Regions from separate parts of the Mucilaginibacter sp. P4_C11 genome, predicted to be linked through region 1. Evidence: riboswitches for the same ligand, from Rfam matches in the RefSeq annotation. Region 1 holds a riboswitch; each other region holds the start of a gene.
The links. Region 1 has a riboswitch for S-adenosylmethionine ahead of AC1DU2_RS23495 (O-acetylhomoserine aminocarboxypropyltransferase/cysteine synthase family protein). Riboswitches for the same ligand answer to the same signal wherever they lie in the genome.
Positions count from the first base shown of each region.

Region 1 (5,639 bases):
GACGAAGAGTTTGATGTAACCGACGAGTATCCAAACGAAACTCCCGAAGAACGTAAAACCAGGACAGAAGGTGTAGGTAGCCATAGCCAGGTAGAAGTTGATCAGCCTACCAGAAGCGCCGATACATCTTACAGCGAACAAACTGATGTAACCCCACCAAATAAGAAAGAGTTTCCATCAGTTGGGCCAGCTAAAACCGATTTTGCCAGCCGCCCGCAGGGCCGTACAACAGGGCGCATGGTAGGACATGAGCCGGGTACCGAAGGTATATAGGTTTACGAGCTTGAAATTATTATTGGCGATGATTGTAAAATCGTGCCGGCGACCAGTCGGCTTTACTAACCAAACAGAACTCGCTGCTTGAAAATAAGGAGGGGCTATCCGTACCGGCCGGCCTCTTCTTTATCGCTCTTTCGGGATAATATATAGAACAATAATGAGTTTATATTTTATATAACGAGGATAAAATCCCAGCTACAAAAGAGGGTGCCCAGACTTATCACCAACTGAATTCATAGCTATGAATAGTTTTAGAATTAATAACCTAAAATATAAAGGAGGATAAGATCATGAGAAAGTATGGAGAACTAGACCAAAACCAGGCTAACAACACGTGGATGAGGGGCGATGGCACTAATGTGGATATGACTGCGGGTAATCATACGCTTGAAAGGAATGGCCCCAACAGAAAAAACCTAAAAGTTTTGCATGAGGATGGCAGCTTTGCCGATCTGCCTGATAATGATATACCAGGAGCCGGTGCACTATCGGGCTGTATAACAAAATAAATTTTTATAACACAAAGAAAGGGTACCCAAAACGGATACCCTTTCTTTTGTTATAAGCTAACAAAGCAAAATTTGCTTTAAATTATTCAGGCTTTCACTTATATCGATGCCAGGCTAACGCCGGTAAGCTGGCCGGCAAAGGCAACAAACGCCTTTCCTTCGGTTATTTGCAATTGGTTATCAATGAGGCTTTGTAAATTAACTTTTCCGATAACAAATTTATAATCGCCAGAATAATAGCGTTCTTTTATCGAAATAAATTTCAAATCTTCTACCAATCGCTCGTCATCATACCTTAAATAGATATCAAACTCCACATCGTTGGTAAATTGAAGTCCTGTTTTTTCTTTGGCTTTTTTGTACTCGTATTGGTAGCTATAGCGCAACGCGGCTATATCTGATAGCACGGCCGAACCGGTAGGGTGGCCACCGGCGCCTTTTCCGAAAAAGAATTGCTGATCGGCAAAGGCGGCTTGTACCGTTACCCCATTGTACTCGTACTCCACGTTATATAAAAACTCGGTACTGTTAACAAATTTAGGCAATACAAACATGGCCACGTTGCTATCGTCCAATTCTTTAGCTACCGGAACCAGTTTAATTTTCAGGTTCTTTTCGCGGGCGTATTGTAAATCCTGGGCAGCAAGGTTCTGAATGCCCAAATTGAAAACTTCATCTGGCTGTACTATTACGCCATAGGCATGTGCCGCAGCAATAACCAACTTGTATTTGGCATCGTAACCACCTACGTCGCTGGTAGGGTCGGTTTCGGCAAAACCAAGGTCTTGCGCCTGTTTAAGGGCACTATCATAATCCAGGCCTTCAATAAAGCCTTTAGATAAGATATAATTTGATGATCCGTTAAAAATTCCGCTTATGGAGTGTAGCAGTTCATTATCATAATACTCTTCCAGGTTACGGATAATAGGGATACTACCGCAAACCGCGCCTTCGTATAATAATGAAGTGCCATGTTTGTGCTGTAGCTCAATCAGCTCTTCTAAATGAAGCGCTATCATTTTTTTACTGGCCGATACCACGTTTTTCCCGCTGCTTAATGCCCTTGATACAATTTCAAAAGCAGCCTCGGTATCGTTAATCAATTCTACAATGGTATTAATCTCCGGGTTGTTTAGCAACTCGTCTTTATCTGTTGTAAATAAATGTGCCGGCAGGGAGCGCTCTTTGTGCGGATCCTTAATAGCAAATTTTACAATTTCGATGTTTAAATTTTTTGTCTTGATGATATCATATAATCCCTGTCCAACTACGCCAAATCCAAATAATCCTATACTTAACTTTTTACTCATTACGCTGTACGTTGCAATTCTATAATTTTTCCTTTTACATCAGTTTTAAAAAACGATGTGATAATATTTGTTAATGCTTCTGTTTCAATTAAAAAACCATCGTGGCCATAAAACGAATCCAATTCGGCAAAGGCCGATTTAGGAATATGCCTGAACAGGTATTCCTGCTCTTCGATGGGGAATAACACATCTGACTTGATACCGATAACCAGCGTACGGGCTTTTATAAGGCTTAATGCTTTCTCAACACCGTTACGGCCGCGGCCTACGTTGTGCGAGTCCATCACCTTGGTTAAATACCAGTAGCTGTAGGCATTAAACCGGTTCACCAGTTTTTGGCCCTGGTATTCCTGGTAGGTTGATGCCTTAAAATTATCGGTTTTGCTATCAATCTCCTCCTGCTGTGTAATACCGTAAGTTTTATAGGTACGGTAGGAGAGCAGCGCTATACTCCTGGCGGCCTTTAAGCCGTTTTGGCCGCCTTCAATAGTGTTATTGTTAAAAGTGGCGTCGGCACTTAAAGCCAAACGCTGCGACTCATTAAACGCGATACCCCATGGCGAATGCCGTGCGTTGGTGGCTATCAAAATAAGATTTTTGATACGGTTTGGTTGGATGATACCCCATTCAATAGCCTGCTGGCCGCCCAATGAGCCACCAATAAGGATATGAATATTGCCCACGCCCAAATGGTCGGCTAATAACTGGTGGCCCTTAACGATATCCCTGATAGTAAACTGGGGGAATGTTAAAAAATATGGCAAACCAGTTTCCGGATTTGTGCTTACCGGATTAGTTGTACCATATGGCGAACCCAAAATATTGGCACAAACTATAAAATGTTCTTCGGGGTTAAATTTATTTGCAGTGCCCACAAAACCTTTCCACCAATCAAAAACATCGGCATTGGCTGTCAGGGCGTGGCATACCCACACCACGTTGTCCCGCTCTTGGTTTAAGCGGCCATAAGTATGAAAGCCTATCTCCAGTTGCTGTAGTTGTTCGCCAGATTCCAGCTCAAAAGTTTGTGTGTACTTAAATATTTCTGTGTTCATTCTATCTTACTTTCAGTCGAAAGTCTTGAGTCTTAAGTTCTAAGTCGTTATTTTTTTAACTCAGAACTTAAGACTTTCGACTTAAGACTTTAAACCAATTCGGCCTGCGCCTCTTTTATTTTGGCAAATGCCTGTTCAAAATCTGCTTTTATATCGTCAATATGCTCAATACCAACCGCTACCCTTAACGATGTTGGGGTAACGCCTGCCGATAGCTGTTCTTCATCAGATAGCTGCTGATGTGTTGTGGCCGATGGCTGTATGATGAGCGTTTTAGCATCGCCCACATTGGCTAAATGACTCACCAGTTTCAGGCTATCTATTAATTTACCCGCTGCTTCTTTATCGCCATCAATCTCGAAAGATAACACAGCTCCGAAACCATTTTTCAGGTATTTTTTTGCTAATTCGTGGTATGGCGATGATGCTAATCCCGGATAGTTTACTGATGCTACCTGCGGATGCTGGTCAAGCCATTTAGCCAGTTCCAGTGTATTATCTACATGGCGTTGCACCCGTAATGATAGTGTTTCCAGTCCCTGTATATTCAGCCATGAATTAAATGGCGATTGCGAAGGGCCAAAATCGCGCAAGCCTTCTACACGGGCACGAATAATAAACTGAATGTTGCCAAACGGACCGCCAATGCCAAATACATCGGCAAAAACCAACCCGTGGTAACCTTCAGAAGGCTCGGTGAACTGCGGAAACTTGCCGTTGCCCCAGTTGTAGTTGCCGCCATCAACAATAACGCCACCAATGCTGGTACCATGACCGCCAATCCATTTGGTGGTTGATTGTACCACCACGCTTGCGCCATGCTCCAACGGACGGAACAAATAGCCGCCTGCTCCAAAAGTATTATCAACAATCAGCGGCAGATCGTGCTTTTTGGCCAATGCGCCAACTTTATCAAAATCGGCAATTGTAAAGCCAGGGTTACCTATAGTTTCCAGGTAAATGGCCTTGGTTTTATCATCTATTAAAGCTTCAAGGCTTTCGGCGGTGTCGTCTTTGGCAAAACGAACATCAATGCCTAAGCGTTTAAACGCAACTTTAAACTGATTATAAGTGCCGCCATATAAAAATGGTGAGGTCACAAAATTATCGCCGACTTGTAAGATGTTATTTAACGCTATAAACTGGGCGGCCTGACCCGATGCGGTGGCTAAAGCCGCAACGCCACCTTCTAAAGCGGCAATGCGTTTTTCAAACACATCGGTAGTGGGGTTCATCAAACGGGTATAAATATTGCCAAACTCTTTAAGGGCAAACAGGTTGGCGCCATGCTCGGCGTTTTTAAATACGTACGATGTAGTTTGATAAAGTGGTACCGCGCGTGAACCTGTAGTAGGGTCAACTTCCTGGCCGGCGTGTAATTGTAAGGTTTCGAATTTTAAGGCTGACATAGTTGTAGATTTTTAAAAGGTTATAATTAAATTTTGTTGTTTAGATGGATTTTTGACAAGCTGATAAAATGTTTACCAGTTTTACAACACGTATGTTTTCAGGGATTGAAAAATGAACGTATTAAAGCATCAACAGCAGCAACACATACAAATGCAGCCGATAATTGGGCTAATGCGTTGTATGTTAATGTTTTGGGTATTAAAAATGTTGCTTGTAGTAATTGTAATTAAACTTTTCATGGCTATAAATTTATATCCCCCGGTGTTATTTGCCGGGACAGGAATTGGCACCTTCTTCAAAACTGAAGGGTTGCCAGCGGGTCATTGAGCCTGATCTCTCGCCGCTTCTTTATAAATCAATACCCGAACTATGCGGAGAATTGATTGACTATGGTATCGCTACCAAATAATGTCCCAAAGATAAGCGGATATTTATTTAAATACCAAATTTTATTTTTATTAAGAGGCGAAGAGTAAAGGTAAAAGGCGAAAGGTAAAAGGTTTTTGTGTCAAAATCTTTGTTGTTGCTCCGATGCCTGTATCCTCACAGGCATCTTTCCGATTAGTAGTCGAATTATCTAATCCAAGCGACAACATCTGGAATAGCGGTCTGAGAGGGCATAGACCGTGGCGAAGGATTGTTTTTAAATGCCAAATTTTATTATCTTGTATCGCCAATAAACCATTGCATGAATAAGTTTTTCGCTTTTGTAATTTTCATTTGCTGTTCAACAACCATGATGTTTGGGCAGGAGAGGGAAAAAGTAGAAAACGTAAACCAACAGGTTGTTACTGCTGATTCTCTTTTTATCAGAAAACTGGCTGATACCTATAAAACAAATCCCGCGGGGGTGCTCAATCTGCTTATTACGTCAAAACATGCAATGGAGGATATTGGCTTTGGGTATTCTGAGGTCTCAAGGATTTATGAATCAGACTACCTGCGAATAGGTTATCAGTTTATATTTTTTAAAGATTCGTTGATAAGTTATAAGTTAGATGCCGGCATACCGTATAACGCCCTCCTAAATGCCAGGTATAAAAAAATATGTTCTCCTTTATTTAAATTTAAGCAGG
Region 1 is NZ_JBFUIA010000030.1:18,060-23,698, reverse strand. It holds gene AC1DU2_RS23515 (hypothetical protein) at 1-273, shown strand, start outside; gene AC1DU2_RS23510 (hypothetical protein) at 570-788, shown strand; gene AC1DU2_RS23505 (homoserine dehydrogenase) at 887-2,098, opposite strand; gene AC1DU2_RS23500 (homoserine O-acetyltransferase family protein) at 2,098-3,153, opposite strand; gene AC1DU2_RS23495 (O-acetylhomoserine aminocarboxypropyltransferase/cysteine synthase family protein) at 3,243-4,562, opposite strand; SAM riboswitch class I at 4,810-4,920, opposite strand; gene AC1DU2_RS23490 (hypothetical protein) at 5,252-5,639, shown strand, end outside.

Region 2 (5,639 bases), on a different contig from region 1:
GCAGGGTAAGGTCTTCCAGACCCTGGCCGTTGCCGTTGTTAAAGGCGGTTTCAGGATCGATGTTTGGCGCGTTTTTATGGATTATCCACAGGTTGCGGCCAACAACAGATAAGGTTGCCGATTGCAGGCCGACGCTTTTTACCCAGTTTGAAGGGAAAGTGTAACCCAGTTTAACCTCGCGCAGTTTAATGTAAGATGCATCGTAAACAAAAGCTTCATCAACATTGGTAAACCCTTTGTAGTATGATTGGGCAGGTAATATGGTTGTATTGGCGGTGCCATCGGCTTTAACGCCTTTAAAGATCTTGCCATCATTGTAAACCGTTACGCCTGCGGGAGCGCTGCCGCTAACTTGTACTGCGGTTGCCGATGTATTGTTGCCGGGGTAATAATAGCTGATACCGCCGTTTGCAGTACCCCGGCCCGGCAGGGTAGAGGCCAGCACGCCGGTATAGGTACCCGTACGGTTGGTGTTTGAATAAATAGAACCGCCAAACCGTGCATCAATCAAAAAACCAAGATTTATGCGTTTGTAGGTAAAGCTATTATTGATGCTGCCCAGCCAGTTAGGTGTAAATTTGCCCAGGTATTGTTTGGTTGGATTGATAACCGGTGTGCCGTTGGCGCCTATAACAATTTGCCCGGATGCATCGCGGGTGTAGGCGTTGCCATATAGGGTACCATAGGGCTGCCCAAGGGCGGCTAACACCTGCACGGTACGGTCGCTTCCTAATATGATGCTTTGCAGGCGGCCTTCATCATCCAGCTTAACTACTTTACTGCGGTTAAGTGAATAGTTGGTGGTTATATCCCAGGTAAAATCTTTTGATTTTATTGGTGTTAAACTCAGTTGCACCTCAATACCTTTATTGTTGATGCTGCCGCCATTGATTAGTTTTTGGCTGTAACCGGTTGATGGGCTTACATCAACGGTAACAATCTGGTTTATACTGTTGGTATTGTATGCGCTTACATCTAAATGAATCCTGTCCTGGAAAAGGCCCAGCTCAAAACCGGCTTCGGCCGATGTGGTGGTTTCCGGTTTCAGCTTGCTGTTCAAATCAACAGTGCCCAGGCTTTGCTGTGGGCTTGAACCAAAAGGAGCGGTAAAATTATAGTAATTGATAAGTTGATAAGGGGTTGTAGCTTTACCCACTTTTGACCATCCGCCACGTAGTTTGGCATAGGTTAAAATGTCACTTTTAATATCAAGTGCCTCTGAAAGTATCAAACTGCCATTGACCGAAGGATAAAAGTAGGATAGGTTGGCCGCCGGAAGGGTTGACGACCAATCGTTGCGGCCGGTAAGGTTAATAAAGGCGTAGTTTTTAAAACCTATTTGTGCCGATGCAAAATAGCTGTAAGTTTTAAGCTTGCCATAATAGTTGGATGATACCAGCGGATCGCGCGAGTTACTTAAGGTGTACAAACCGGCTACTGCCAGTTTAGGTGCTATCTGGTCGTTTTGCTCATTTAATATGGTGCTGATGTTACCACCGCCCAAAACATCTAACGAGAAATCGTTATTGAGTTTTTTGGTGTACTGCAGCCTGGCTTCGGTATTGGTTTCGTTTACGGTGTAGGCATCTTCCTCGTATGATCCAAATGGGGTGCCGTTGGTCCCGTAAGCTACTTTAATTTTGCGCCTGTCGTTATAATAATCAGTCCCGGTACGGAAATTGGCCGATAAGCCTTCGATGATATTATAATTTAGTTCAACGCTTCCTATAATGCGGTTTTTGTGTTGCCCTACGGTGTTTTCATAGGCCAGCCAGTAAGGGTTGCTATAATAGCTGTTGTTCCAGTTAAAGGTGTTGCCATTAGCATCTTTATAGTTTTTAAGCTGGCTGATATCAACCTGGCGGCCAAACCACGTAAACTGTAGCATGGTGCTGGTTGCACGTTTGCCGCCGGCGCCGGGCAGGTTATCGGCATCGTCTTTAATATAATTGGCAATAGTTGTAACCGTTAACTTAGGGCTAAGCTTGAAGGTAGAGTTAAGCAAAAACGAGTTACGGCCTTGCGAGGTGTTAGGTACAATACCGGTTTGGTGCAGGTTATTGTACGATAAGCGGTAGTCAGCCTTATCGCTGCTGCCTGCCAGTGCTACACCGTTATTTAAGGTTACGCCTGTATTAAAAAAGTTTTTTACATTATCCGGATGGGCCACAAACGGAACAGCCTGGCCGTTGGAGTAAAACTGCGGAATAAGCGATCCGTCAAGCGCGGGGCCCCAGCTTTCGTCAACGCCATCGTTAACGCCGCCGCCTTTACCATCTACATAGCTAAACTTGCCGTTTGATCCTTGGCCGTATTCGTTCTGGTAATCGGGCAGGATGTTTACGGTCGAGAAGCTGGTGTTGGAGTTGATAGTAACGCCAAGCCCTTTTGTGCCCTTACCTGTTTTGGTTTTAATAAGGATAACACCCGCCGCGGCCCTGTAACCGTAAAGCGCCGCCGCGTTTGGCCCTTTAAGCACACTTACCGATTCAATATCCTCGGAGTTAAGATCGGCTATGGCGTTGGCAAAATCTCTTGAACCGTTGGTGCCCAAAAACTGGCTGTTATCAACAATAACACCATCAACCACAAACAAGGGCTGGTTGTTATTGCCTATCGAAGTTTCGCCGCGTATAATGATGCGAGACGACCCCATATCGCCCTGGCTGTTGGTAACCTGCACACCGGCAATTTTACCGGCCAGCGCGTTCACCAGGTTGGTTTCCTTGGCTTCGGAGATATCTTTTGATTTCAATCCCTGAACCGAATAGCCCAATGTCTTTTTATCTTTAGAGATATTGAGCGCCGTGATCACCACCTCGTTAAGGGAGTTTGGTGCATCCTGCAGTACAATTTGCAGGTTGGTTTCGGCTTGCTTTACCGTAATTTCCTGCGTTGCAAAACCGAGATAGGAAACTTTAAGCACATCGTTAACATTGGCGTTCAGGCTGAATTTGCCATCGGCGCCGGTTTGTGCACCATTAGTGGTGCCTTTTACAGCTACACTTACACCTGGTAAGGGCAAGCCATCGGATTTAGCGGTTACCGTGCCGCTTATTTTAACAGATTGCGCCGCAACTGTTTGGATGAGAAAAAATGGCAACAGGAGTGCCAGTAGAAATTTGTAATTTTTTAACATGATGGTTAATGATTAATAGTTTTTATTGCCGGTATAGCAAAGCCGGTCATCAGCATTTTGGGCATAGCAATGCCTGCTGTTGAATTTATAGTACCGGTAAATTGATTGTTGATTGTGTTGGTTATAAGCAGAGGCGGCCAGCTGCAGCAGGGGACCCGTGGCTAATAACCGTTGCCTTTATTTAACAGCAACAACGCATACCCTGCATATAAAGGTAAACAGAAGCGGAGGAGAATGAGACGAATTTACTGGCAGGGGATACGCTTGGAAAAGGTGTTCTTGTTGTTTTCATAACAATTTGATATATAGATAGTAGTATTAAGTAGATAGTGCCGTTTTGACTCAAAATATAAGAATTTGACTAAAGAGGTTTTTGAAACCCGAAACTTTGAGCTTTATGCCTTCTGCTTTAAGCTTTTAATTAGTTTACAGATGCAGTTTTATTGTTAACCAGCGCATCAACCACTTTTAGCATCGATGCAAATTCCTGGGTATCATAAAGGCGGGTGAGGTATACAATTTTGCCGTCTTTGTCAATAACCACGTTGCGGGTTACACCGCTTTTTTTGTTGGCAAAGCGCCCGAAAATATCGGCACCAGGATCAAGCGCCAGCGGATAGCTGATGTTCATTTCCTGCTGAAAATGTTGCACTTTTTCAAGCGGTTCGTCCCTATCAACGCCGATAAGTACCAGGCCTTTGTTCTTATAAGCCTGCCATAAATCTCTTTCAAGATGAGGCATTTCCTGGCGGCATACGCTGCACCAGCTTGCGGTAAATTGCAGGATAACTATCTTACCCCGAAGCTGTTTTAGTGAAGTTTGGGTGCCATCGGCCAGTACCAGTTTAAAATCATCGGGCGCTTGCTCGCCGGTTTTAACAATATAACCCCGGTCAATTGATGCAGGCAGGGGAGCAGGCGTTGTGGTTTGCGCAACGGCCAAATAGCTGGTTATTAACAAGGAGCAGGTGATGAGTAGCTGTTTAATTTTCATAACGTAAATTTTTAACTGCGTTTTTATAATGCAGGGTTAAAAGCACTGGAATTTAAATAAACAAGAAATTTGGGCGATAACGATATGATGGCACAGCTATATAGCTGTAAGTAACGTAACATACATTATCTTTTCCGCCACTTAAATGGCGAACAGGAATTAGCACCTTTATAACAATTGGGCTTACAGGTTGCTAAGACATCACAGGGCCTTTCCCTCCGTCTTTCTTGATAATTAAATTAAAGAACTGTTTAGTGATGCAAATATATAATATATTCTACTAAATACATAGACATTATATAATTTAATTGTCATGAAATGACAGGCGGGTATTGAACGCTGGTCATGACTCACCATGACTAAGCTACCGGCCTACTCCGGTTCATGCTGCTGCAAAAGGGGTAACCCCAATTTTGTTTAATTGGTCCTATATGCGATATCCGGGTGAAAAATTAAACATATAAAACAAGTACCTGATTTACGGAGGAAAGTAAGGCCATGTAAAACTGCGAGTTACAGGTTTTTTGAAAAAAAATGTGAGAGATTGAAAAGAAATTCTATCTTTGCATTCCGTTTCGAAAAGCACTCGTAGCTCAATTGGATAGAGCGTCTGACTACGGATCAGAAGGTTAGGGGTTCGACTCCCTTCGAGTGCACATATAATTTGCCTTTAAATGGGTTTAATCCATACAGGTACAAAGTTAATCCTAAGCCTTTCTGTGTTGTACCGAAAGGCTTTTAATTTATAACGAGCATGCTAAACCTGGTATTGTTTGGTCCTCCCGGAGCCGGGAAAGGGACTCAGTCACAAAAGCTTATTGAACAATATGGATTGATCCATTTATCAACCGGCGATCTTTTACGTGGCGAAATTGCACAAGGAACAGAACTTGGGTTAGAGGCAAAGAAGTTGATGGATGATGGCAAGTTGGTTCCTGACGCGGTTGTAATTGGTATGATCAGCAATAAGCTGGATAGCAATAAAGACGGTAAGGGTTTCATTTTTGATGGTTTCCCCCGCACGGTTGCACAGGCAGAAGCTTTGGATAGCCTGTTAACCAGCAAGCATTCGGCAATAACCGGAATGATAGCGCTTGAGGTTGATGATAATGAATTATTGCGCCGCCTATTGCTACGTGGTAAAGATTCGGGCAGGCCTGATGATGCCAACCCGGAAGTGATTAGCAAACGCATCCACGAATACAATGATAAAACGGCGCCAGTGGCCGGTTTTTATAAAAACCAGGGTAAATTTAAAAGCATTAATGGTATAGGCTCGGTTGATGAGATTTTTGGCCAGATACATGCCATTATCGAAGCCTGGTTAAAAGATTAATATTAAATATAAGTCCGGAAGACGGTAAGTCAGTAAAGTCCGAAAGTTAGGAACGTCAAAATTCTTAAACTTTCGGACTTTACTGACTTTCGGACTTTCGGTCTCAAAAAGAGAAAAATTATGTCGCAAGGTTCCAATTTTGTTGATTATGTGAAAATCTGTTGCCGCAG
Region 2 is NZ_JBFUIA010000001.1:377,687-383,325, reverse strand. It holds gene AC1DU2_RS01700 (SusC/RagA family TonB-linked outer membrane protein) at 1-3,139, opposite strand, end outside; gene AC1DU2_RS01695 (peroxiredoxin family protein) at 3,561-4,133, opposite strand; SAM riboswitch class I at 4,256-4,370, opposite strand; tRNA gene AC1DU2_RS01690 (tRNA-Arg) at 4,716-4,789, shown strand; gene AC1DU2_RS01685 (adenylate kinase) at 4,888-5,469, shown strand; gene obgE (GTPase ObgE) at 5,590-5,639, shown strand, end outside.
Region 2: linked by a shared signal. The riboswitch ahead of AC1DU2_RS01695 (peroxiredoxin family protein) and the one ahead of AC1DU2_RS23495 (O-acetylhomoserine aminocarboxypropyltransferase/cysteine synthase family protein) in region 1 are both predicted to bind S-adenosylmethionine.

Region 3 (5,639 bases), on a different contig from region 1:
GTTAAACCATACCGAACAATACGCAAAATTAATTGATCATTTTATGGTGAGGCATTTTATAAAGCCAGGTATAACGGGCTGGGCACAGGTGCGCGGGTTTCGCGGAGAGACAAAGCTGGTAGAGGATATGGAGGCGCGTGTAGAAGCCGATGTTTGGTATATCGAAAACTGGAGCTTAGACCTTGATATGAAAATTATATTTTCAACTTTCTTTAAAACCGTAATTGGTGACAAATATGCCTATTAATTTGGCGATGACCATTTAGGTAAACTAACCTTCGTTATTATTGCGATTACTCGTATGATTTCCGGTAAACGGATAAATCAGAGAGTTCTATCTCATCTTTTTGATGAAAACTATGTATGAAATGGTTCCCTGATTAAATTACAAAATCCTGCAAATTATTGATATTCAGGCTTTTGATATGGATTCCAGCGGGGTGAATGGGAATCTGTTAGAACATCTCGCGGCGATTCTGGCAATAATCAAAAAGGTCACAGAAAATAAAAACAAGCAATGGTCCGATTGGTTGTTGTTTTTATTTCCCAATAGTTTTAGGCAAGGTGGTACAGTATTTTGGGATGTCTATTTTTGGTGTTTCCAAAACCTGCCTTTTCCTTCGGCTATCCATTCTAAAGCTTCATCTATTCTTTTTTGTCGTGTTTCGTCGGTTTTGGCATCGGTAATCCAAACTATATATTCCTTGCGGAATGAGTTGGATTTGCTTTCAAAAACTTCTTTTGCTTTTGGGTTAGCCACTAATGCGGCCAACAAATAATCGGGCGTTTGCAGTACTTTGGGTTTGTCGGCTTCTGGTTTCTCTCTTTTTATCCTGATACCTTTTTCGTTTAACTGTACGGCTTCTTTAAGCATGGCTATAAATTCGTTGTCCGGCGGTAGGTCCTCTATTTTACTGACCTTCCCCAAGAATCGTTGGATCGGCTTCAAGTCCTTGTTTGCCTTCAAACGCGGGTCAGTCATCAATTCGGCCTTCAAAAACGTAAAAGAGCAATGGTTTTTATAGGATGCTACTACACACATGTTATCGCTGTTGTACTCAAAATGGGGCAGGCTCCATTTTATCGCCTCTACTACATTAGGGCAATTTTCATGAATAAGGCGGCGCCAATGCTCAAGAATGGGTTTTGCAAAATCTTCCGAGTTAGTTATATAAGCATCCACCGCAGGGTTATAGTTCATAACGTTATTTAATTTATGGTAGCAAAAAAACTTAAACTTACACAGAAGATTTGGTCGAAAACTTGGACAAACAGGTCAATTTAATCACTTGCGTTGTTTCCGGAACTCCGAAGGAGACAAGCCTACCTGCTTTTTGAAAAATTTGCCAAAATTAGCAGGGTCTGAAAAGTTGAGTTGATAGGCAATCTCGGCAATCTCAAAATCGGTGTATTGAATGAGCGATCTGGCTTCGGTGGCCAGGCGTTCGGCAATAAAAGTAAGTGCATTTTTGCCCGAAACATGTTTGACAGATTGGGAAAGATGATTGGCAGTAACCGAAAGCATATCTGCGTATTCCTGCACGGAGTGTTTATTGATATAATGGTTATCAATTAACTGAATAAATTTACGCAACAGGATTTGTTGCGTTGTAGCCAGACGAATGTCTTTTTTCTTTTCCAGCGCAAAGTCTTCCAGGTAGTAGAGTAAGCCGAGCAACTTTACCCTTGCTTCCATATGTTGTGTTTTAGCCGATTTTTCATAAGCGGTAAATACAGATTCAAAATGTGGTGCCAATCGTTTAAATGTGGAGTGGTCAAACTTAAACAGGTTAGTATGTAACACGTCAAATAGGGGGAATTGCTGTTGAAAGTTTGGTTTGAAGAATGAGAAGCATTCCGGCTTAAAATAAATCACATAACCCTCCAAGGCATTGTTATGAGCAAAGCTATACACCAGATTGGGCGAATGAAAGACGAGATACGACTCAGGATCATGAATGGTCTGATCGCCATAGTTAACTTCGATCTTACCGGAATTGAATAGCAGGGCGAAAAAATAAAATGAACGTTTAAAAGGTTGCCGGTATATTTGTCGGTCCAGATCGAGTGGCTTTAACCTCAAACAGTAGAAGTCTGGATCAGTTGTTCGTCCTGGCCATGGAATAGAGGCTAAAAAGTCATTGATTTCTGTGTAATAAGGAAGCGTGATTTTTATTTTCGCCATAAAATGAACCACAAGAGGGTTGATCCTAAAATAGAAAAAGAAACTGTCTTCAGCTACAGATCACGAAAAGATTCACCGCCTGGAACCGTTAATACTGGTATATTATATAGTTTTCACCCTTGTTCACGGCAACATCTCGTCAAAAACGTACAAAGAGATTTAGAACATGTCGATAGCTTCTGTCCATGTTATGAAATACGAAAACCCGACTAATGCCAGGTTTGTTGGGTTTGCGGAGAGGGATCAAACAACCGTCGATTGTTTTCTTCTCCATATCAGAAGAATTATATTTTGAAAATCTTTACGGGTCACCCAATAGGGCACCTCCAAATTCAACCAAATAACGCGAATGGCTTATAATGTAAAATTTACTGTTTTTTGAATTATATTGCAAGGAGAAGGCTTCGGTATATACATTAAATTGCGGTGGGATGCAATGTCTTACGGTTTTGGTATTTCATACTCACCCCAATACCCTATAGTTTTTTGAACAAATTACAATGCAAATGTCGTTGTAATAAATCTCTATTGAAAACAATTAATTCTATAATATCTATGGATTTAATAGAATTAATTATATATTTACAACGCCTTAGCTTTTAATGCTCATTCGACCCAAAAAGGGGAGTGCATTTAATATTCTTAAGGCAAGCTATAGTCAGGTAAACTTAATCATAATGAATACGCTTTATAACCAGTTTTTTCATAAGAGCAACTTAAATTGTAACGCTATCTTAACGAGTTGTTGATTCATCAGTCGCAATTTTATATATAGGATACACTCTACAAAACAATTTACTTTATGAGAAAAATTATACTGGTAGCCATAACTATTACATTAAGCAGCACAGTCTTCGGACAAATACTTACCCCTGTAAAATGGTCATATGCTGCAAAAAAGGTAGATAATGACCTGGCTATCGTTTTCATTAAAGCAACCATCGATAAGGGCTGGCATATTTATTCGCAGCATTTGGCAGATGGGGCGCCGATAAAAACTACCCTTAAGTTTGCCGCTAATGAAAGTTACACCTTATTGGGAAGCACAGAAGAACCGAAGGCACTAAACAAGTACGAAAAGTCATTTAGTATGAATGTTCAGTACTTTGAAAAGTCTGTTATATTTCAGCAAAAAGTAAAGCTTAAATCCGGGCAGGCATCCGTTAGTGGTACCGTGAACTTTATGGTATGCAGCGATAAGCAATGTTTACCGCCAGACGATGTAGAATTTAGTGTACCTGTAAAATAAAAATATAATATAAGCCAAATCATATACAAAGCAGCACGATAGCCACCAGTCGGTCTGTTAAAATGGTAATCGTTTTTAAACGCGTTATCATTATTAATAAAACTAATACCATGAAACCAAAGTTTACTTTATTTACAAAAGCCCGAAAACAGCATGGTGGCACCCCTGGCTGTTGTTACCATAATTGCTAACGCTTTACATTCCAGGTTTAAAAAATATTGAGCAAGATATACATCCTGGCTGTACTAAGTGCGTTGCTTTGCTATGGTGGTAATTCAGGCGTGTGCTGTACAGTCCAGGATGTTTATCGTTTTACAAGAAAAAATTAAAAAAGACATACAAAACTTAAAAATATTCTACTAAATCTATAGATTTTATTGTATTTATCATATTTGTTGTTATCTTTACACCATTCTAATTAACCCCACCATTAATTAGTTGATTTATAAAGAATAAGGGAGAGGAAGTCTCGATGATCTTATAGCAACTTTTCAGCAGTCTGAAATAAGTGCTAAACTTTTTCCGATAGCAATTATGCCGCCGGAATATAAATTAACTAACAGTCATGAACACACTTAATAGCCATTACCCACAGCTACAACCCGCGGCCATCAAACGATGTTGTTGCCTGGTTCAGTACGTTTTCTGGTTTTAACAGCCGGATACCCTAAAAATTTATAGTGTTTTTTCAAAGGCTGTAAAGCCCAATGGATAACCTATGCCCAAATTTCCGGCATCGCATCAATTAACAACAATTAAAACTTATACAAAATGAAAACTACAAACTACTTAACCAAAACAAGGCTGCTATCTGCCGCTTTATTGCTCAGCGGGGTAAGCGTGTTATCGGCCCATGCAACCCCAAAGCCTAAATTTATAAAAGAAGGAAAATGGCGCGGCGAATTTACCGTAAGCGAATCAAAGGTGCCTTTTAATTTCGAGCTGAAGGGAAAGGATGCCGAGCATGCTGTTTTCACACTCATCAACGGCTCCCGCAGAGATAATTTTCATGTGAAATCAATTGGTACGGATTCTGTATATATCAAAATGAATACCTATGATGCCGCGCTGGTAGCCAAAATTCAGGATGATGGCTCGTTAACCGGCGAATACCGTAGCCTGGTACCGGGTTTCAGGGGCAACTCATTACCATTTACTGCAGAATATGGTAAAACCTACCGCTTTGTAGAACCCGGCAAAGATGTAGCCCCTAAAGCCGACCTGACCGGTAAATGGGAAATCAAAACATACAGTAAAGAGGCCGTTCCTGCATCTATAGCCTTATTGAAACAAAAAGGGAACAAGCTTACCGGTGTGGTAATGACCGTTGTTGGTGACACCCGCGAACTGGAAGGTACCGTACAAGGCGATGAGTTTGCGCTAAGCGGCTTTACCGGCCCAAGTCCGTTCATTATAAAAGGTAAGATCAATGCCGATGGCTCCATCAGCGGCGAAGAAGGTTTTGGCATCTATAAAAACCTGAAATTTGATGCCGCCAAAAAAACAGAGGTTGAATTACCTGATCCTTACAAACTCACATTTTTAAAAGAAGGCTATAAAAAACTTGATTTCTCATTCCCCGGTATCGATGGCAAACAGGTTTCCTTGAGTGATAACAAATACAAAGGTAAAGTAGTAATTGTAGAGATTATAGGTACCTGGTGCCCTAACTGTACTGATCAAACCGTGTTTCTATCCCCATGGTTCAATAAAAACCATCAGCGCGGTGTAGAAGCCATTGCATTAGGTTTTGAACAGAAGGACAGCCTGGAATATGCCAAATATACCTTGGGCAAGCTGAAAGAAAAATACGAAATCAATTATGATATCGCTTTTGGAGGGCTGGCCGATAAAAAACTGGTATCGCAAAAGTTGCCTGCTTTGAATAAATTCATTGCCTTCCCAACTACCATCATCATTGATAGAAAAGGCGATGTAAGGGAGATATATACCGGTTATACGGGCACCGTGACAGGTAAGTACCACGAGGATTACGAGAAGAAATTTAATAAATTATTAGATGAGCTTATTGCCGAACCGGCCCCGGAAACAGCCGCTATTGCAAATCCATCAACCCACCCAGGAAATTAACATTAACTGATCTTATATAACTAATCAAATGAAAACCATCAACTTAATCACTTCATTCAAATGCCTGTCTGTGGGCTTATTGTTTAGTGGCGCAGCGGCGTTGGCTGCGGATAA
Region 3 is NZ_JBFUIA010000008.1:76,962-82,600, reverse strand. It holds gene AC1DU2_RS09395 (undecaprenyl-phosphate glucose phosphotransferase) at 1-247, shown strand, start outside; gene AC1DU2_RS09390 (YdeI/OmpD-associated family protein) at 587-1,201, opposite strand; gene AC1DU2_RS09385 (helix-turn-helix domain-containing protein) at 1,286-2,185, opposite strand; gene AC1DU2_RS09380 (protein-disulfide reductase DsbD domain-containing protein) at 2,988-3,434, shown strand; SAM riboswitch class I at 3,875-3,988, shown strand; gene AC1DU2_RS09375 (peroxiredoxin family protein) at 4,206-5,525, shown strand; gene AC1DU2_RS09370 (peroxiredoxin family protein) at 5,554-5,639, shown strand, end outside.
Region 3: linked by a shared signal. The riboswitch ahead of AC1DU2_RS09375 (peroxiredoxin family protein) and the one ahead of AC1DU2_RS23495 (O-acetylhomoserine aminocarboxypropyltransferase/cysteine synthase family protein) in region 1 are both predicted to bind S-adenosylmethionine.

Region 4 (5,639 bases), on a different contig from region 1:
ATATTTGCAATAATTTTATCGAAAATGTGTTAAGTTATGTTAACCCAATTAGATACGTTTGCCCTGTATCAAGGAACAAGATTTTTGACTTCCGGACTGGTTCAATATGCAAAATTGCCTTGATACCTGATACTTTCCTTCACAATATATTCACCGATTATTCGTATATTCGTGTATTAATTTATTAATAAAAAAATGGAAATTAAAGATCCTGGATACGAATACAAAAATGTAATCCAAATAACAGAACAAGACGCATCGCGTAAATTTATAGCCAATGTATTTTTATGGATGTTTGTGGCTTTAGGCATATCAGCTATTTGTGCTTATGTGTTTTCTCAAAACCAAGCTCTATATGAAACGCTCAGAGATCCGGAAACCGGGCGTAATACCGGCTTAGGCACATTAGTAATGTTTGCGCCGCTGGCATTTGTTTTAATCATTTCTTTTGGCTTTCAGCGCCTTTCATATGCTATGGCGGCCTTGCTATTTGTAGCTTTCTCGGCGGTAATGGGTATCAGCTTAAGCTATATACTCATTGTTTACACCACCGGCTCCGTAATCGGCGTATTTGTTACAGCATCGCTTGTTTTTGGGATAATGGCAATTGCCGGTTATACAACCAATACCGATTTAACCAAGTTTGGCTCGTTAATGATGATGGGGTTAATTGGAATAATCATCGCATCAGTATTCAACATGTTTATAGGCAGCAGTCAATTGCAATACATTATTAGCTATATTGGTATTGCGGTATTTGTTGGCTTAACCGCCTACGATGTGCAAAAATTAAAACGTATTGGTGCAGGCCTTGAATATGGCGATGCTTCTGCGGGAAAAATGGCGCTATTGGGTGGCTTAACCTTATACCTTGATTTCATTAACCTTTTCCTGATGATTCTGCGTTTATTTGGCAGAAGAAGGTAATAAAGCAACCAATATTTATTATTTAAAAGCTGCCCCGCAAAGGCAGCTTTTTTTGTACACATAAATTTACTTAGCGTACACATAGCCGGGCATATAAACTATTGCATTTTACGGCTTTATTATGCACCTTTGCAGTGCTTATGGAGAAAGACGGAGGGATTAGACCCTGCGATGTCTTAGCAACCTGTGCTTCACAAGGTGCTACATTCTACCCGGCCGGCTAAACAGCCCCTGGAAAGATAAGCGAAAGTCAATTGAACACCCGACTTTTCGATGTAAGCTTTTTTTAGTAGCAAGTAGTTAGTATCAAGTAGCAAGATTTTTTTGTGTTGATCTAATTAAAAATCATGGGCCGGAGTTTCCGTACTTGATACTTGATACTAACTACTTGATACTAACCATGGACATTAGAAAAGAATTAGAAAAACGCATCCTTGTAATTGACGGGGCTATGGGTACCATGATACAGCGGTACCAGCTTACCGAGAAGGATTTTCGTGGTGAAAGGTTTAAAGATCACATCAGCGATCTACAGGGGAATAATGACCTTTTGAATATTACACGCCCGGATATCATCAAGGCCATTCATGCCGAGTATTTGGATGCCGGTGCCGATATCATCGAGACCAATACCTTCAGCACACAAATTATTTCACTGGCCGATTATAAGCTGGAAGAGCTGGCCTACGAACTTAGCTACGAAGGCGCGCGTATTGCCCGCGAAGTGGCCGACGAATACAATCAAAAAAATCCATCAAAGCCGCGTTTTGTGGCGGGTGCCGTTGGGCCAACCAATCGTACAGCGTCCTTGTCGCCAGATGTTAACGACCCTGGTTACCGCGCCGTTACCTTTGATGATTTGGCCAATGCCTATTACGACCAGGTACGTGGCCTGGTTGATGGCGGATCGGATTTATTATTGGTTGAAACCATATTTGATACCTTGAACGCCAAAGCGGCCTTGTTCGCTATCAATAGATACGCCCATGAGTCGGGCAAGCATTTGCCTATCATGATCTCCGGTACTATTACCGATGCCTCTGGTCGTACCTTATCGGGGCAAACTGTTGAAGCTTTCTGGAACTCGATACGCCATGCCAACCTGCTTTCAGTGGGCTTAAACTGCGCTTTGGGTGCCAAAGAAATGAGGCCGCATTTGGCCGAACTTTCTGAAAAGGCAAACGTATTTATCTCTGCATATCCTAACGCTGGTTTACCAAACGAGTTTGGCCAGTACGACGAAACCGCGCATGAAACCGCGCACCAGGTTGATGATTTTATTAAAGCCGGGTTGGTTAATATTGTGGGTGGTTGTTGTGGCACCACACCGGAACACATCAAATGCATAGCCGATAAAGCGGCCAAATATCCCCCAAGACTTATCCCCGAAATTGAACCCGACCTGCGCCTGAGCGGCCTGGAAGCGGTTACCATAAAGCCCGACAGCATATTTGTAAATGTGGGCGAGCGTACCAATATCACCGGTTCGCCAAAATTCTCGAAACTTATTTTATCTGAAGATTATGAAGCCGCCTTGGCCGTTGCCCTGCAACAGGTAGAGGGCGGTGCCCAGGTTATCGACATCAACATGGACGAGGGCATGATTGATTCGAAAGCGGTAATGGTAAAATTTCTGAACCTGGTAGCATCCGAGCCGGATATTGCCAAACTGCCTATCATGATCGATTCATCAAAATGGACCGTTATTGAGGCTGGTTTAAAATGCATCCAGGGTAAGGGTATCGTAAACTCCATCTCGCTTAAAGAGGGCGAAGAAAAGTTCATTGAGCAGGCCCGCAAAATCCTGAGCTATGGCGCTGCCACGGTTGTAATGGCCTTCGACGAAACCGGCCAGGCCGATTCGTTACAACGCCGTATTGAGATATGTAAAAGATCATATGATATACTGGTTGATGTGGTTGGTTTCCCTCCTCAGGATATCATATTCGATCCCAACATCCTAACCGTTGCAACCGGTTTGGAGGAACATAACAATTACGCGGTTGATTTTATTGAAGCCACGCGCTGGATAAAACAAAACCTGCCACATGCCAAAGTGAGCGGCGGGGTAAGTAATATCTCCTTCTCTTTCAGGGGCAACAATGTGGTGCGTGAAGCCATGCACTCGGCATTTTTGTACCATGCCATTGGCGCCGGCATGGATATGGGTATCGTGAATGCCGGCATGCTGGAGGTTTACCAGGAAATAGATAAAACCCTGCTTGAGCTGGTAGAAGATGTACTGCTTAACCGCCGCGATGATGCCACCGAACGCCTTGTTGAATACGCCGATACTATAAAAAGTAAAGGCAAAGAAGTTGTGCGCGATGAAGAATGGCGCAAAGGAACCGTTCAGGAAAGATTATCGCACGCGCTTGTAAAAGGTATTATTGAATACCTGGATGACGATGTGGAAGAAGCCCGCCAAACATACAGCAAACCACTGGAGGTTATTGAAGGCCCGCTAATGGACGGTATGAACATTGTTGGCGACCTTTTTGGCGCCGGCAAAATGTTTTTGCCACAGGTAGTAAAATCGGCCCGGGTTATGAAAAAGGCGGTGGCTTACCTGTTGCCATTCATCGAACTGGAAAAACAACGGGTTATTGATGCCGGCGAAGACAGCAGCGGCAGCCGTGCCAATGCCGGTAAAATATTGATGGCCACCGTAAAAGGCGATGTGCACGATATTGGCAAAAATATAGTAGGCGTAGTTTTGGCCTGTAACAACTTCGAGGTGATTGACCTGGGCGTAATGGTACCGGCGCAACGCATTATTGAAGAGGCTAAAAAACAAAATGTAGATATCATCGGCCTCAGTGGTTTGATTACGCCATCGCTGGATGAGATGGTCCACTTTGCCAAAGAGATGGAGCGCGAAGGTTTTACTATTCCGTTAATCATTGGCGGGGCTACTACCTCGCGTATCCATGCGGCTGTTAAGGTCGATCCGCATTACTCGGGTGCTGCAATCCACGTGCTTGATGCATCGCGCAGTGTTACCGTGTGCAGCAGCCTGATGAACCGTGATGGCCGGGATGCCTATATCAAAAATATTAAAGAAGAATACGCAAAATCGCGCGAAGCGCATTTGAATAAAAAATCGGATAAACGTTTTGTTACTATCGACCAGGCAAGGCAAGCCCGTTTCCAGGTTAGCCTGGACGGCGATGTAGCGCCTAAGCCAACGTTTACCGGTACCAAAGTATTTGAATCATATCCACTGGAAGAATTAGTCCCTTATATCGACTGGACACCGTTTTTCCATACCTGGGAATTGCGCGGCAGCTATCCTAAGATATTTGCCGATAAATTTGTGGGCGATGAGGCTAAAAAACTTTTTGATGATGCACAGGTATTGTTAAAAAAGATAGTAAAAGAAAAGCTGCTACACGCCAACGGTGTTATCGGTTTTTGGCCGGCCAATAGTGTTGGAGACGATATTGAATTGTATACCGACGAAAGCCGCACTACTTTGTTAACCCGCATCCATACCCTGCGCCAACAGGCCGAAAAGGTTAAAGGCGACCCGTATTATGCGCTATCGGATTTTATCGCACCAAAAGAAAGCGGTGTGCCCGATTATTTTGGCGGCTTTGCCGTAACCACAGGTATTGGCTGTGATGAACTGGTTGCTGAATTTGAGGCCGACCATGACGATTATAACAGCATTATGGCCAAAGCCCTTGCCGACCGCCTTGCCGAGGCCTTTGCCGAAAAAATGCACGAACTGGTGCGTAAAGAATACTGGGGCTACAGCAAAGGCGAACAGCTAAGCACCGACGACCTCATCAAGGAAGAATATCAAGGCATCCGCCCGGCCCCAGGCTATCCTGCCTGCCCGGACCACACAGAGAAAACAACCTTATTTGAGTTATTGAAGGCCGAGGACAATGCCAAAATGCACCTTACCGAAAGTTTAGCCATGACACCTGCAGCAGCTGTAAGCGGGTTCTACTTCGCGCATCCTCAGGCCAGGTATTTTGGATTAGGTAAGATAAGTAAAGATCAGGTGGAGGATTATGCTTTGAGGAAGCAAATGACAATTGAGGATGTTGAACGTTGGCTTGGTCCTAACATAAATTATTAAAAGTAGAATAAACAAAAAACCGTCATTGCGAGTATTCACCAGCGGAGCTGGAAAAAAAAGTAATGACATGGCTGCAACCGGGGTTGTTGTAGAGACGCAACATTTTGCGTCTCCCACCAGACAAGCGGATTTGCAAGGTTGGATTTGCATGCGGGAGACGCAAAATGTTGCGTCACTACATTAAAAAATATTGATAATAACATACAACAAACCGTCATTGCGAGGTACGAAGCAATCCCGAACTATACAGGGCGGATTTGCAAATCGGGGATTGCTTCGTACCTCGCAATGACGGATATAATAAGAAACTCGTACCAGAACAAACAATGAAAATAACGGAACATATTGCTAATGCAAAAGGCAAAACACTTTTTTCCTTTGAACTTATCCCACCACTGAAGGGTCAGAGCATTCAGGGCATCTACGATGCCATTGACCCATTAATGGAGTTTAAGCCGCCGTTTATTGATGTTACTTCGCTGCGCGAGGACTTTATTTACAAGCAGCATGATAATGGCTTGCTGGAGAAGTTGAGCTATCGCAAACGCCCGGGTACCATCGCCATCTGCGCGGCTATCATGAATAAGTACAAGGTAGATACCGTTCCACATTTATTGTGCGG
Region 4 is NZ_JBFUIA010000019.1:122,949-128,587, reverse strand. It holds gene AC1DU2_RS18415 (Bax inhibitor-1/YccA family protein) at 196-927, shown strand; SAM riboswitch class I at 1,063-1,173, shown strand; gene metH (methionine synthase) at 1,328-5,017, shown strand; gene metF (methylenetetrahydrofolate reductase [NAD(P)H]) at 5,344-5,639, shown strand, end outside.
Region 4: linked by a shared signal. The riboswitch ahead of metH (methionine synthase) and the one ahead of AC1DU2_RS23495 (O-acetylhomoserine aminocarboxypropyltransferase/cysteine synthase family protein) in region 1 are both predicted to bind S-adenosylmethionine.